2 regions of the Exiguobacterium sp. PHA03 genome follow, and region 1 is predicted to be linked to the other one. Evidence: riboswitches for the same ligand, from Rfam matches in the RefSeq annotation. Region 1 holds a riboswitch; the other holds the start of a gene.
What was found. A riboswitch is a leader RNA that binds a small molecule or an ion and turns the genes downstream of it on or off. The one in region 1 is predicted to bind S-adenosylmethionine.
Positions count from the first base shown of each region.

Region 2: linked by a shared signal. The riboswitch ahead of msrA (peptide-methionine (S)-S-oxide reductase MsrA) and the one ahead of Q7C19_RS10745 (methionine ABC transporter ATP-binding protein) in region 1 are both predicted to bind S-adenosylmethionine.

Region 1 is NZ_JAUTYQ010000001.1:2,067,821-2,075,286, forward strand. It holds gene Q7C19_RS10735 (MetQ/NlpA family ABC transporter substrate-binding protein) at 1-559, opposite strand, end outside; gene Q7C19_RS10740 (methionine ABC transporter permease) at 579-1,229, opposite strand; gene Q7C19_RS10745 (methionine ABC transporter ATP-binding protein) at 1,219-2,247, opposite strand; SAM riboswitch class I at 2,334-2,437, opposite strand; SAM riboswitch class I at 2,687-2,788, shown strand; gene Q7C19_RS10750 (alpha/beta hydrolase) at 2,856-3,614, shown strand; gene Q7C19_RS10755 (thymidine kinase) at 3,698-4,312, opposite strand; gene Q7C19_RS10760 (DedA family protein) at 4,496-5,146, shown strand; gene Q7C19_RS10765 (type B 50S ribosomal protein L31) at 5,182-5,427, opposite strand; gene rho (transcription termination factor Rho) at 5,519-6,892, opposite strand; gene Q7C19_RS10775 (C40 family peptidase) at 7,248-7,466, shown strand, end outside.
Region 2 is NZ_JAUTYQ010000002.1:240,830-248,295, reverse strand. It holds gene Q7C19_RS12390 (SH3 domain-containing C40 family peptidase) at 1-1,815, shown strand, start outside; gene Q7C19_RS12385 (putative quinol monooxygenase) at 1,871-2,164, opposite strand; gene Q7C19_RS12380 (M20 metallopeptidase family protein) at 2,242-3,420, shown strand; SAM riboswitch class I at 3,483-3,586, shown strand; gene msrA (peptide-methionine (S)-S-oxide reductase MsrA) at 3,681-4,211, shown strand; gene Q7C19_RS12370 (ArsR family transcriptional regulator) at 4,441-5,040, shown strand; gene Q7C19_RS12365 (MFS transporter) at 5,055-6,275, shown strand; gene Q7C19_RS12360 (DMT family transporter) at 6,536-7,018, opposite strand; gene Q7C19_RS12355 (Crp/Fnr family transcriptional regulator) at 7,031-7,466, opposite strand, start outside.

The DNA of each region.
Region 1 (7,466 bases):
CCGGTAAGACGCGTGGCGTTTGTCCAGCGACGATCGGAACGATTTTCAGTTTCTTCGGATTTTCAACGATCTTATCGACCGATCCATTGCCGTCGAAGTCGTCCGGTAATTTGATCAAACCTGCTTCTTGTAGTAACAAGAAGGCACGTCCCATGTTCGTCGCTTCGTTCGGAACAGCGATTTTGCCACCGACTGGAATATCTTTGACGTCCTTATATTTATCTGAGTAAATGCCCATCGGTGCAATGACGGTCGTCGCAATCGGCGACAGCTTCAACTTATGTTCCTTCTTGAAGGCGTTGAAGTAGGAAATCGTCTGGAAGGCATTGGCGTCGATCTCACCCTCAGCCAGTGCCATGTTCGGCTGGACATAATCGGAGAACTTGACGAGTTCGATTTTGATGCCCTCCTTTTCCGCTTTTTTCGCGACGTAATCCCACACTTGAGTGTCTGAACCACTGACCCCGAGCTTGATCGTCTTTTCTTCTTCTCCTGATGCTGAGCACCCGGCAAATAAAATCGTCGTTAATGTTGCTCCAATCGCTACTGCTTTTTTCATGGCTGAATCGCTCCCTTGATTAATGTCTTCTGATTTTTCGTGCGACGATGTTGCCTGTCGTCTGTAAGCCTTGGACTAAGATAACGAGAATCCCGACCGTGATGATCATGACTTTCGTGTCGAACCGTTGATAACCGTACGTAATTGCTAAGTCACCCAGTCCGCCACCACCGATGGCGCCTGCCATCGCCGACGCCCCGATCAAGCCGACTGTTGCAATCGTTAAATTAAGGATTAGTGAACCGAGTGCTTCCGGCAGAAGGAAGCGGAAAATCGTTTGAAACGGTGTCGCGCCCATCGCTTCTGCTGCCTCAAGGACGCCTTTGTCGACTTCAAGTAAGGAACTCTCGATCAGCCGTGCCATATACGGGGCGGCGTAAAAGACGAGTGGAACGATGGCGGCTTCGGTTCCGATCGACGTCTGGACGATCAACCGTGTCAACGGGATGATCGCAACAAGTAAGATGATGAACGGAATTGAACGGAAGATATTGACGATACTGTTGAAGAATGTGAACAGCGGGACGTTTTCGAGCAATGCCCCTTTCCGGGTGACGACGAGCAGGATGCCGAGTGGTAAACCGATCAGAGTCGAAAATAATAACGACACTGACACCATCGTCATCGTCTGCAAAAATGCTGTCCAGATATCACTGTAGTTAACTAGCATCAGCAAGCACCTCCTCGACGGTCACCTGTGCCTGATCGATGTACTGTAAGGCCCGTTTTACTTCGATTGTTTCACCGATCAGTTCAACAAGTAATGTACCGAACGGTGTTTCCTGTAACTCCGTGATGCTACCGTGCAGGATGTTGACATCGACGTCGAAGCGTTTTGCGACTTGCGACAAGAGTGGTTGCCCGGTGTGATGTCCGAGAAAATGAATCTTATAGATCGGATGCGCATTCCGTGACTCGATCAACTGACGAATTGATGCCGGAATTTCATCATGCATGACGGAGCGGACGAAGTTTTTCGCTGTCTCGGTCTGCGGATTCGAAAAGACATCAAAGACTGTTCCTGACTCGATCAGCTTCCCGGCTTCGATGACGGCGACCCGGTCACAAATCTCCCGGATGACGCCCATCTCATGGGTGATCAAGAGAATGGTGATCCCGTATTCCGCATTGATGCGTTTTAATAACTGGAGAATATGATGTGTCGTCTGAGGATCGAGTGCTGACGTCGCTTCGTCACATAAGAGCACGGATGGTTGCGTCGCTAGTGCCCGGGCGATGCCGACACGTTGCTTTTGTCCGCCGGATAATTGATCCGGGTAATGATCCGCCTTGTCCGCAAGATCGACGAATTCGAGTAATTCCGTCACCCGGCGACGAATCTCGTCTTTCTTGACACCTGCGAGAACGAGTGGTTTCGCAACGTTCGTAAAGACCGTGTTTGCATTCAATAGATTGAAGTGTTGAAAGATCATCCCGATCCGCTGTTTCGCTTGGCGTAATTTTTTTGGTGATAGTTGTGTTAAATCTTCCCCGTCGACCGTCACTGTTCCTGACGTCGGTCGTTCTAACAGGTTGACGCAGCGGAGCAATGAACTTTTCCCGGCACCGCTAAAGCCGATGACACCGAAGATTTCGCCTTTCTCGATCGTCAGGTCGACACCGTCGAGTGCTGCGATCGTCTGATCCTTCGTGACGTACGTTTTTTTGACTTGATGAAATGCAATCATTCCGTTTTCCCCCTTCATTCAACAAAAAAGGTCCCTTCTTGAGAAACAAGAAGAGACCTGGATCCGCACAGTGGCAGAATCCACTCCACTCATCTCTCAGACATCTGTCTGATGGAATTGGCACAGTGCTCATAATGAGTCTGTTGCCGAGGTTTCGTAGGGCCAGTCCCTCCACCTCTCTGGATAAGTATTGCGGTATGAAATTCGTATGTGTGTTGTTGCGTTGTTGCTTATGTCGTAAAACTAATTTTTACATTACGGGTCGAACCTTTAAAAGTCAACCAACTTTGCAAAAATAATCCATTTGGCGCATATCGATTGAGTCATAAGTTATGAGTTAGCTGAAAGAACAAATCACGATTCGTCCAGAACGATTTGACAAGGCATTTTCGGTCGTGCTACCATCGTTTCAATGATTAATCCGACAATTCCAATATGATATTTATCAAGAGTGAACGAGAGACCTGGCTCTATGACTTCACGGCAACCTGCAATCTGTAAGGTGCTCCGACCAGCAAAGCGCGGCTTTGGATGATACGGTGAAAAACTCGTGGGCGTCCAAGCAGTGACGTTGACGAGTTTTTTTCACGAATGGAGGAAAAATAGTAATGATGAACTATCCTGTATTGACTGGTGCTGAAGCATTTTATCTTCAAGGTGGACCGATCGGCATTTTAATCTGTCATGGTTTTAATGCGACCCCGCAAAGTGTTCGGGACGTCGGTGAGGCATTTGCTGCTAAAGGATTCACTGTCTATGCTCCACGTTTGCGTGGTCACGGGACGAACGTCCGTGAGTTCGAACAATCGACTGCTCGATGTTGGAAGCAGAGCCTGCAAGACGGCTATGCACGTTTACAAGAAACATGCGATCAAGTCTTCGTCATCGGTCAATCGATGGGCGCGACGCTCGCACTATCGCTCGCCGCTGACGGGATTCCATTTTCAGGCATCATTACGATCAATGCCGCTCTCTCCGTTCCGTCTTATGAAGCATTGTCGTTTGAAGATGGTCCACAGTACTTACCAGAAGGGGCACCGGATATCAAACGGTCTGCTTTCGAAATCATCTATGACCTCGTTCCGAGTCGTTGTGCATTCGAACTCGTCCGCTTGATGGATGAGACGAAAGGACGCCTTGGATCGATCCTTCTACCGACATTGATTCTTTACTCGGCAACCGATCACGTCGTTCCGCCGTCGAGCTCGGATTACCTGCATCAGCATATCGGGACGAATGATAAACGAATCTACTGTCTCCTCAACTCGTACCACGTCGCGACCCTCGATCATGATCAGGATTTGATCGTGCGTGAGACGATTCGTTTCATCGAACGCTCGAGCCGTGTCTCACAGGAAACGGGATAATAAAAAAAACAGCTATTCGTCTTCACTTAGAAGCGAACAGCTGTTACATCAAAGGACGACCATCATCGGTTCGTCTTTTTTGTTTATCCTTTTTGGTGCTGCATCGTTTGGAGCGGCTTCGGCTTTCCTGGCACTTCATGGCAGTGGCGGCACCGTGGCTCATACGATTCTGAAGCGCCGACTAAAATGATCGGATCATCATAGTTCGCTGGTTTTCCATCAATCAAACGTTGTGTCCGGGAAGCCGGATCGCCACATGAGAGACAGATCGCCTGAAGTTTCGTCACAAATTCTGCGCGCGCCAGTAATTCCGGCATCTTGCCAAATGGCTCTGCCCGGAAATCCTGATCGAGTCCTGCACAAATGACGCGTTTTCCGTCTTGCGCAAGTGCTTCGATGACTTGAACGATCTCATCATCAAAGAATTGAACTTCATCAATTCCGACAATTTGTGTTTCTTCCGCTACTGCTGCATAGAGATCACGACTCGTCGCCATTGGAATCGCCACGACGGAATTTCCGATGTGAGAGACGACATGCTCTTCATGGTACCGGTCATCGATTGCCGGCTTGAATACTTGAACGGGCAGTTTGCCGTACTGTGCCCGTCTGACACGACGAATCAACTCTTCCGATTTCCCGGAAAACATACTGCCACAAATTACTTCGATCCAGCCGTACTGATTTATTACATGCATCATCGTCCGACACCGTCCTCTAAAAATAGTCACTTTAACGAGTATAGCTCGAAACGGTATTGAGAAAAAGGGTTGACTTCCGGAAATCAAAATTCATTTTTTCTTTACCTAGAATTTTTGTCCTTTCATTCCAACCTTCATCCATTTCCTGTACACTAAAGAAGAAGATTCTCGCGAAAGAAGGTGTCCCCGATTCATCATCTCTTACATGACATTCTGCACCAATATGGCGCCCTTGGTCTTTCCGTCCTTCTCGCAGGTGGTATCGTGGGATTGCCGGTTCCTGATGAGACCTTGCTCGTCCTGTCCGGTTTTTGGATGCATCAAGGCAATCTACCGCTGTTCGGTACGATTCTTGCCGCTTACGCTGGCAGTTGCATCGGAATGACGATTAGCTACGTGCTGGGCTTAAAACTCGGCATGCCCCTGTTGCATCGCGTCGGACCAAAGATGCGCATCTCAGAAAAACACATTCTCTCCGCTGAAGCCGGATTTCGTCGTTACGGCAAATCGGTCTTGATCATCGGTTACTACATACCTGGTCTTCGCCAACTCTCTGCCTTTTTTGCAGGTGTTTCAAAAATGCCGTTTCGCATTTTTGCGAGTTACGCGTATACAGGTGCTTTGATTTGGGTCAGTGTGTTCTTGGGCGCCGGCTACTTTGTTGGTCGTCATATCTCGTTCCATAAAGTCGTCGACTACATCTTGGCACATCCAGATGCTATGCCGTACTTGATCGGGATCGTCGGCGGGATTGCTTTCTCGTTCGTCTTAAAGACGTACCTTACGTACCGTTCGCAATTCAGCCTATACAAAAACAGCCTGCTTCCGTAATGGAGGCAGGCTGTTTTTTAAGAACCGGCAAGTAATTACTTGCGGCCGTATTTTTTGTTGAAGCGATCGACACGACCATCTGCCGCGTTGAACTTTTGACGACCTGTGTAGAATGGGTGCGAGTCTGAAGACACATCCACACGGATGAGTGGGTACTCGTTACCATCTTCCCAAGTGATCGTTTCGTTCGAAGAACGAGTAGAACCGCTTAAGAATTTGTACTCAGTCGTTGAATCCATAAATACTACTTTGTTGTAGTTAGGGTGAATTCCTTGTTTCATGGTTGATTTCTCTCCTTCCGCCCTGGTCCATTTGCTGAGCCAGAGTAAGTTACCTTCCTATACTAAACGATTTTTTTACGCGTCGCAATAGTTATTTTTCCGTCGTTGCTTCCTTCTTGACGGTACGCGGTTTAGCAGGTGCACGTCGGACCGTCTTCTTCTTTTCTTTCTCAAGTTCAGCAAAAAATTCTTCATTATTTTTCGTGTCGCGAATCTTACGCAGGAACGTATCGACGAACTCGTTCGACTCGTTCATCGTCCGACGAATCGTCCAGAGCGCATCGAGTTGCTCTTTCGGAAGCAAGAGTTCTTCCTTCCGCGTACCTGATTTGCGAATGTCGATTGCCGGGAAGATTCGGCGTTCCGACAGCTTACGATCGAGATGTAGCTCCATGTTTCCTGTTCCTTTGAATTCCTCATAGATGACGTCATCCATGCGGGATCCCGTCTCGACGAGTGCCGTCGCAAGAATTGTCAAACTGCCACCATGTTCGATGTTTCGCGCCGCACCAAAGAACCGTTTTGGTTTGTGGAACGCTGCTGGGTCAATCCCCCCTGAAAGCGTCCGTCCGCTTTGCGGCACTGTTAAGTTATACGCACGAGTCAAACGCGTGATCGAATCCATCAAGATGACGACATCTTTTTTATGTTCGACAAGTCGCATCGCCCGTTCAAGGACAAGTTCAGAAATCCGCACATGGTTGTCCGGTGTTTCGTCGAACGTTGAACTGACGACGTCTGCTCCCGGAACTGAACGCTCGATGTCAGTTACCTCCTCTGGTCGCTCATCGATCAATAGAATGATCAGCTCGACATCCGGATGATTCTCTTGAATCGAGTTCGCGATTTCTTTGAGGAGTGACGTCTTCCCTGCTTTTGGTGGTGCGACGATCAAACCGCGTTGTCCAAACCCAACTGGTGCAATCATATCCATGACACGAACCGATAAATGACGCGGCTCTGTCTCAAGACGCATTAAACGATCCGGATAGATCGGTGTCAGCGCCGGGAAGAACAAACGGTTACGCGCTGTATCCGGTGCTTCGCCGTTGACGGCTTCCACACTAAGTAACCCTTGGAAACGTTCGTTTTCCTTCGGTGGGCGTACTTTACCTGTGACGACATCACCATTACGTAGATTGAAGCGTCGGATTTGAGAAGCGGCGATATAGATATCTTCAGAGGATTGGGAATAATTGATAGGGCGAAGGAAGCCGAAGCCACCATCGTTTTGCATTTGTGGATTACCAGGGATGACTTCAAGTACCCCTTCGAGGAAATAAAGACCTGTTGATTCCGCCTGTGCTTTTAGAATCTTGAACATCAACTCACGCTTACGGGCTTCCCGATATTGCGGGACATTCTTCGTCTTTGCGATTTCATATAATTCTTTTAATGTCAGCTGGCTCAATTGAGCCAAAGTATAGGAACGTTCAGGTTTATCTTTTTTATCAGTTGTTGGCATGTTTTTCACCTATTCTTTATAAATTCAACTGCATTCAGCATACTTCCATACATACATCAGGAGGTATGTAATTTCTTTCGTGAACTAAAGGTATCATATTTTTTTAAATTCGTCGTCAACAATCCTTTGCGTTTCTTACTTTGTAATATTCAAGGATATTATTTCAGTTATGTTACAAAAGCATCTATTTTGTCTTCTAACTGAAAAAACGTTTTTAAGGGCGCGCATGCTAAGATATTCCTGCAGACAAAATTCTTACACAGTTGTAAGGTTCACTGCTTAATCACACACTTAATGATTTCATCATATAACTTACGGACGCAACACACTACATTAAAACGGAGGAATTCTTAACATGAAACGTTTTCTAGCATCGATCGCGACAGCAGCCTTAGTGGTTTCAGGTTTTACATCAGTGGGTACAGGTAAAGTTGAAGCAGCAACAGTCACGAAAGTCAAGATCACGGACAACGGTCTTCGTGTTCGGACAGCTCCTTCTACGAAAGCAAGCATCGTCGGGAAAGTCAACGCTGGTCAAGTCTTTACATACAAAGGCAAATCAGGCAGCTGGACA
Region 2 (7,466 bases), on a different contig from region 1:
CGAACAACTTCACTTTTCGTTGAGCCGAAGACGACGAGTACGAAGACAGCCATCGTTCAAAATCAAGCATTCGAAACGTTTGGGACGACGGGTACTTTTACGCGTGTGGCGACTAAAACGGGTTACGCTTTCGTATTGACGACTGATTTAGCTGATACGCCAATCGTGAACCATCCGGAAACAGGGCTACGTTACGTCCAACAGCAGACGACGGTCTATGCTACTGCGACTACGAAAGGAAAAGTCGTACAATCGCTTCCTGTGAATACTTCGCTTCAAACGTACGGCATCGAGGGTTCATTTACACGAATCAAACGAAACGACGAGTATGCCTATGTGCTGACGGCACATCTTGGGACACTAAAGTACTATCCGAAGACCGCACGCCTCTATGTTCAGCGCGCTACACCGATCTATTCGGATGCCAAATCTTCAAGTCCTATCTTAAAGCAACATCAAACGAATACTTTACTGACCGTTTACGGGACGAACGGTGTCTATAGTCGAATCAACTTCCGCGGGATTCATGCTTACGTCAAGACAGCTGATCTCGGTACTGGAAAAGTCTATGCATCAACCGGGACACGATACGCGAAACGCAACCTGTCTGTTTATACGTCGGCTTCGACGAGCAGTAAAACAGTCTATACTGTTAAACGGGCTGATCAATTGACGATTTACGGAACGAGCGGTAGTTACACACGCTTGAAAAAAGGATCGATCTACGGTTACGTCAAGACGACGGATCTCGTCACGAAAAAGCCGGATCTGTATGATGTCTCTGGTCAACGTTACGTGACAGAAGACGACGTCGTCATCCGGTCGCAGGCAAAACTGTCGGGTAAAAAAATCGGTACATTAAAAAAAGGTGCCTCGATCTCGATCTACGGAAAAAGCGGTTATTATACACGTGTCAAATACAAAAATACCTTTGGTTTCGTCGATTCGAGTCGTATCGGACTGAACAAACCGATGGCAAAAGCAAAAAAAGGGACGACGTTTTATGTTCATCTAGATCAAACTCCCCTCTTCTCTGCCGACGTCGCTTACAGTCGTCCGGCCGCTTATTTGAAGAAAGGGACGAAATTAGTCGGTTTGAAATCGATTGATGATGACTTTTGGCAAGTCCGCTTAGTCAGTGGTCAAACCGGTTATGTCCTCAACCCTTATATCAGCACGAGTAAACCCGATATGAGCCTGGCACAAAAAGCGATCGACCGGGCGAAAATCTATACCGTCAAACAGACGACATCCTTTTTCGCAAGTCCGACGAGCCCAAAAGGCAGTGGACTTGTTGAACAAGGCAAACGCGTCTATCCGCGTCACCGGGTCGGAAATTTCTATGTCATCCAATCAGGTTGGACACCTGTCTATCTTCCGGTATCCGCCGTGACGATCACGTCGGATAAACGAGTCGTCAAAAAGAATAATACGCGTGGTGAAAAGCTGATCCAAGCAGCCGTCCAGCATATCGGAACACCCTACACATGGGGTTCGCAAGATGCCGTAAACGGTGGCTTCGACTGTTCCGGACTGATTCACTATGCGACGAACCAAGCTGGAAAATACGGTGGTCGGACGAACGTTCGTGGCTACTGGTATGGTGCGTTCTTCACGAATCGCCGGACGAGCATCTCAAGTGGTAAACGCTCAGATATCGTCTTCTTCCAGAACACCTATACAGACGGTCCATCGCATATTGGAATCATGCTTGATAACGAACACTTCATCCATGCGGGTGGTTCACAGCTGCAAATCAATTCAATCTATGAACCGCGTTGGCAGGAGCATTTCCTCGGCTTTAAATCGATGTAATAAAAAAGACGAATCCGTCGGTTTCGACGGGTTCGTCTCTTCTTATCGCAACACGTCAGAAAGTCATCTCGACGTATTTCGCCACTTGTCGGTCCATCAAGTATAATTCGATCTGTTCACGGTAGGCTTTATAGTGGTCGGATGCGATATGCGCTTCAAGCGCTTCTTCGTCCCGATACACTTCATACAACATGAATTGATGCTCATCCTCGATCGATTGGTGCAAGGAATAACGTAAGCATCCTTCTTCTTTTTGTGAAGCATGATAAACCGTTTGTAAAATCGGGAAGACTTGATCCGCAAGTCCAGCTTTGATTGTAAGTACAGCATTGACGACGATTTCTCCCATGTTACATTATCCCCTTTCGTGATTACCTGTATCTGTACCCATTTTCGCGAAAAGACACACGTTAAAGGAGCTTGAACATGCAAACTCAACTTTTTGAAGCACTCGAACAATTCGAACCGACAATGATCGCGTTACGTCGCGATTTTCATCGACACCCGGAACTCTCTTTCCAGGAAGTCCGCACACCAGAACGGATTGCCGCCTTTTACGCAGAACAGGGCATTCCTCATCAAACAGCCGTCGGAGGTCGTGGTGTCGTCGCGACGATCGAAGGCAAACAGCCTGGTCCGACGATTGCGGTCCGTGCCGATTTTGATGCTTTACCACTTCAAGAAGAGACGACGCTTGCCTTCCGGTCGATCCATCCCGGGGTCATGCATGCATGTGGACACGATGGTCATACGGCGATCGTGATGGTCCTTGCTGCTACACTCTATCCGTTACGCGATCAATTGCAAGGAACGATTCGGATCATCCACCAGCATGGAGAAGAGGTCTTTCCCGGTGGAGCAATCCAAATGATCGAAGCCGGCGTCCTCGAAGGGGTCGATGCAATTTTCGCGACACACCTCGAAAATGATTTACCGGTTGGCACGATCGGGTTCCGGGAAGGACATACATTGTGTGCGATCGACGAATTCGAAATCATCGTCCATGGTCAAGGTGGTCATGCCCAGGCACCGCATAAAACAAAAGATGCTCTCGTCGCTGGAGCGCAACTCGTCTGCAACTTACAACATCTCGTTAGTCGACGGGTTGATCCGTTTGAGCCGGCTGTTCTCGCAATCGGTTCTTTCCATGCAGGAACAGCACCAAATATCGTTACGGGTGAGGCACGCATTGTCGGGGAAATCCGAACGTTCAATGAGACACTGCGGCATCAGCTCCGGCAAGAAGTCGATCTTGTCGCTAAGACGACGTGTGCTGGCATCGGTGCTTCGTATTCGATTGACTTCACGACTGGTTACCCGGCGCTCTGGAATCACCCGGACGAGACAAAACTCGTTCAGGAAGCTGCTGCTTTCTTACCGGAAGCATCCGTCCGGGCACTCACACCAATGATGGCGGCGGACGACTTCGCACATTACTTAACACACGTCCCGGGTAGTTATTTCTTTACCGGCTCTGGCTATACGGACGGTCGCGTCAACTATCCGCAGCACCATCCACAGTACGAGATCAATGAACAAGCGTTGTTGATCGGTGCGAAGACACTTGGGGCAACCGTTTTACGTGCCTTAAATTCTAAGGATTGACTTTATTTCTTTGTGAATGGTATCATCACAACAATGATAACGAATGACATCAACTTCATATACCCTTATCAAGAGTGGACCGAGAGATCTGGATCGATGACGTCCCAGCAACCTGCGCATAGCAAGGTGCTACGACCAGCAAAGCGAAAGCTTTGGTTGATAAAAAGCGGCGACTCCTTTTGCAACCAAGCGAAGGAGTCGTTTTCGTTTTCTCGCTGTCAGACATACAATGGGGATTTCCCACGGAGAGGAAGAGACAGATGGAAAAAGCAACATTTGCAGGTGGATGTTTTTGGTGCATGGTGACACCATTTGAAGAATTACCAGGAATCGAGGGAATCGTATCAGGTTACATGGGCGGACACGTCGATAACCCGACATACGAGCAAGTCAAAACAGGAACGACGGGACACCTCGAGGTCGTCCAAATCACGTTTGATCCGAGCCTGTTCCCGTACGAGCGTTTACTTGAACTCTACTGGCCCCAAACGGATCCGACGGATGCAGAAGGTCAATTCCAAGATCGCGGTACGCAGTACGCGCCAGCAATCTTCTATCATACGGATGCGCAGCATGAAGCTGCGATTACTTCTCGTGACGCTCTTGCTGCAAGCAACCGTTTCAAACAGCCAATCGTGACGCGGATTGATACCGCTTCTGAATTTTATCCAGCGGAAGAGTACCATCAAGACTTCCATAAGAAAAATCCAGAGCACTATAAAAAAGATCGTGCTGCTTCTGGTCGCGATGCTTTCATCGAGCAGGAATGGAAAGATACGACGACGGTCTAATCACCTCGAACCACATACAGTAGCTGAGACTGATTTCAAACATCTCGTTCTTCCCTTACTTTCAGTAGAAAGTGGAGGATGATCGAGATGTTACGGGAGTCAGTTTTTTGTATGCAAACAAATGATGTCTTCTTTATCAACACCCTTACATAAATTTGTAACCGTTTACAAAAACAGTCTTTTGTTTTACGGTTAATAAAAATTAACCGGTTAAAAAGGAGATGATTGCATGGAACAAAAAGCGATTCACATATTAGAGAGCTATGAACAGTTAAAAGTGATCAGTGATCCGTTACGAACAAAAATTCTTATGTTTCTCGTCGAAAAACCACATACGGTACATCAGTTAGCCCACTTGCTGACGTTATCCCGCGCGAAGGTCCTCTATCACGTACGGGAACTTGAAAAGCATGACTTGATTCGTCTCGTCCGGACGGAAGAACAGGGCGGCAATCTATTGAAATACTATCAAGCGATTGCTCGAGGATACATTCCTGCCGATCATCTACTGAACTTCGTCGAGACAAATGAAGCGACCCGACAGTCGTATCTCGAAGTATTGGACCGGGCAAAGACACGCGTTCTAACGGCTCCGACAGCTACTTTTTCTCCTTCATCTTCGAACGTCGAGGACTGGATGAGCTTATCACTTCAAAAGGAACTGACGATGTCTGAAGCCGACTTCCAACGCTTTGCTACAAAATATCGTGCTCTATTGGACGAGTTCACACGGTCTCCTTCACTAGACGAAGAAGATAAAAAACACTTCTATATCATGTCGACTGCCTTCGCAATTGATGAACCACTGTTTGAGAACGACGAGGTCTAAATCGGAGGTGTCTTATGCTACCTGTTGAAATGGATACGGAACAATCACTGTTTAAAAATCAATCTTTTTTATTTTTATGGGGGTCCGGTATGTGCTCCGCCCTCTCCCTATCAACCTATCTGTTTGTTGAACAATGGTATGTCATCCATACGCTAAACCAGGCGTCATATCTCGGATTCGTCCTCATGGCCACCTTGTTACCCCGTATTTTTCTCATGTTGTTCGGTGGCGTCTTATCCGATCGCTATAAACGTTCAACGATCATGCGTATCTCAAGCGGTCTACGGATCAGTTTTATAATTTGCCTCCTCGTGTTACTTCATGCCGATCAGCTTACATTGCTGACGATTTTAGGATTTGCCTTTTTATTCGGTAGTGTGGATGCATTCTTTTCGCCAGCGAATGCTTCCTTACTGCCTACACTCGTTTCGAAAAAACAGCTCACTAAAGCCAATTCATTGATTCAGACATCTAATCAAATCGCTCTCTTTTCAGGTCCGATTCTTGGTGGAGTCATCCTCAGTCATTCTTCTTACTCGTACGTCTTTCTCGTGATTTTCGGAACACTCTGTCTGACGCTTCTCTTCACGTATGGTATTCGTGAATCTAAGGTCAAGCGAGCACGTCAGCATTCAGCTTTCTTTGAACTAAAAGAAGGGCTACATTACGTCTTTCACTTTCAGCAACTCAAGCAGACACTTTTTCTTGTCATCTGTGTCAATTTCTTTTTCTTTGGACCACTCTTACTCGGAATCCCCTTACTCGTTCATGATGTGCTCCAAGGAGATGCGATGGATTTAAGTTATATGCAAGGGGCTTATCAAATGGGAATGCTCGGAGGGGCGCTCTGGAGTGGTTTTGCGCAGACGAAAGCAAATGGGCTTACCTCATCGGTCCGATTAATTGGCGCCTTAGGTTTGCTTTTCTTCCTGCTTAGTCAAGCCCAGCAGATTTTGTTGTACCTGATCATCCTGTTATCACTTGGTGTCCTTTCTTCCATCATCAATATTCGCTTCATTACGTTCATCCAGTCTCAGTGTGCGGAACAGACGATGGGACGTGTCATGAGTGTCGTGAATGCCGCGTCAAACGGTCTCGTTCCATTATCTTATGCGCTTCTCTCTTTTCTACTGTCGTTTCATGTTTCAATCACGACGATCATGTTGTACTGTGGTCTTCTTATCCTTGTCCTCTCGCTTTACTTCAGAAGACGAATGGTTCATCTATTCGATTGAAATCAAGTCACAACACATAAAAACATGCGAATCTCCCGATTGAATTAGCGGGAAACGCGCATGTTTTATTTAGTCAATCTAGAACGTGAGTGTTCATCCTCGACTCCTGCAGGGAAAGAAAGCGCGAATCGCGCTTTCTTCAGGGTCAGGTAAGACCCGGCAAATCGCATGGAATGCGGGATGACGCGGCTTACCTCCCGCCTGCGGAAAGCGAGGATGACAGAAACGTTCGTCAGTCGATCGAACTAGTATCAGATTTTTTAAGAGACTTGCTTCGGTATATCCTTCGCCTTCTCTTCCGGCGCCACGACTTGATACCGCTTCAAAACGAAGATCCCACATACCATGACGGCGAGACCGACGAGCTGACCGAATGATAAATCAATTTGCGGTAAACCGAACCAGCCGAACGTATCAACAGCAAGAGCAAAGCTTAACTGCGAAATCAGAACGACAGAGATCGCGACGGACGGACCAAGCAACTGAATCCCACGCATGACACAAAAAACGACGCCGACACCGACAAGTCCACCAAACCAATAGAGTGGCGATACGTTTTGAATCTGTCCGATCGTTCCACCACGAAACAGGACATACGTGATGCTTGCTCCGATGAAGCCGACGAAGAAAACCAGCGTCGTCGTCGCCCATGCGCCGAATGCATCACTCATCCGAGCATTCAATACCGTCTGCAAACTGATTAACATTCCAGCCAATACGGCACATACAATGCCTATTATCATGTTCGTTCCTCCTTACTCATAGCTGTTACCGTTCGCTTTCTCGCGAATCCGTTCCAAATCGACGATGATGATCTTGCCACGTCGTCGAACAAGGATCTCTTCCTCACACAACTTCGTGATGATCCGGTTAAGGTGACGATAACTCGTTCCAAGCCAGTCAGCGACGTCATGTAGATTCGACGTCCGCATCTCCTGATAAAACAAACTGTCACTAGCTTCGGACGCAATCGATAATAAGTAGCCTGCAAATCGCTCCTCGACCGTATAGAGTACGTGGTGCGACGCTGATTTCGAATCGGCATACCACTTCGCTGTAATTGTTCGTAGTAAAAATTGCAGAAAGACATTCGTCGTATTGTGCTCGCGTAAAATCGCATACGGCACGCTCAACACATCGACATCGGTCACCGCCTCAACTGTATTCAACACTTCTCGTTCATTGATGAAC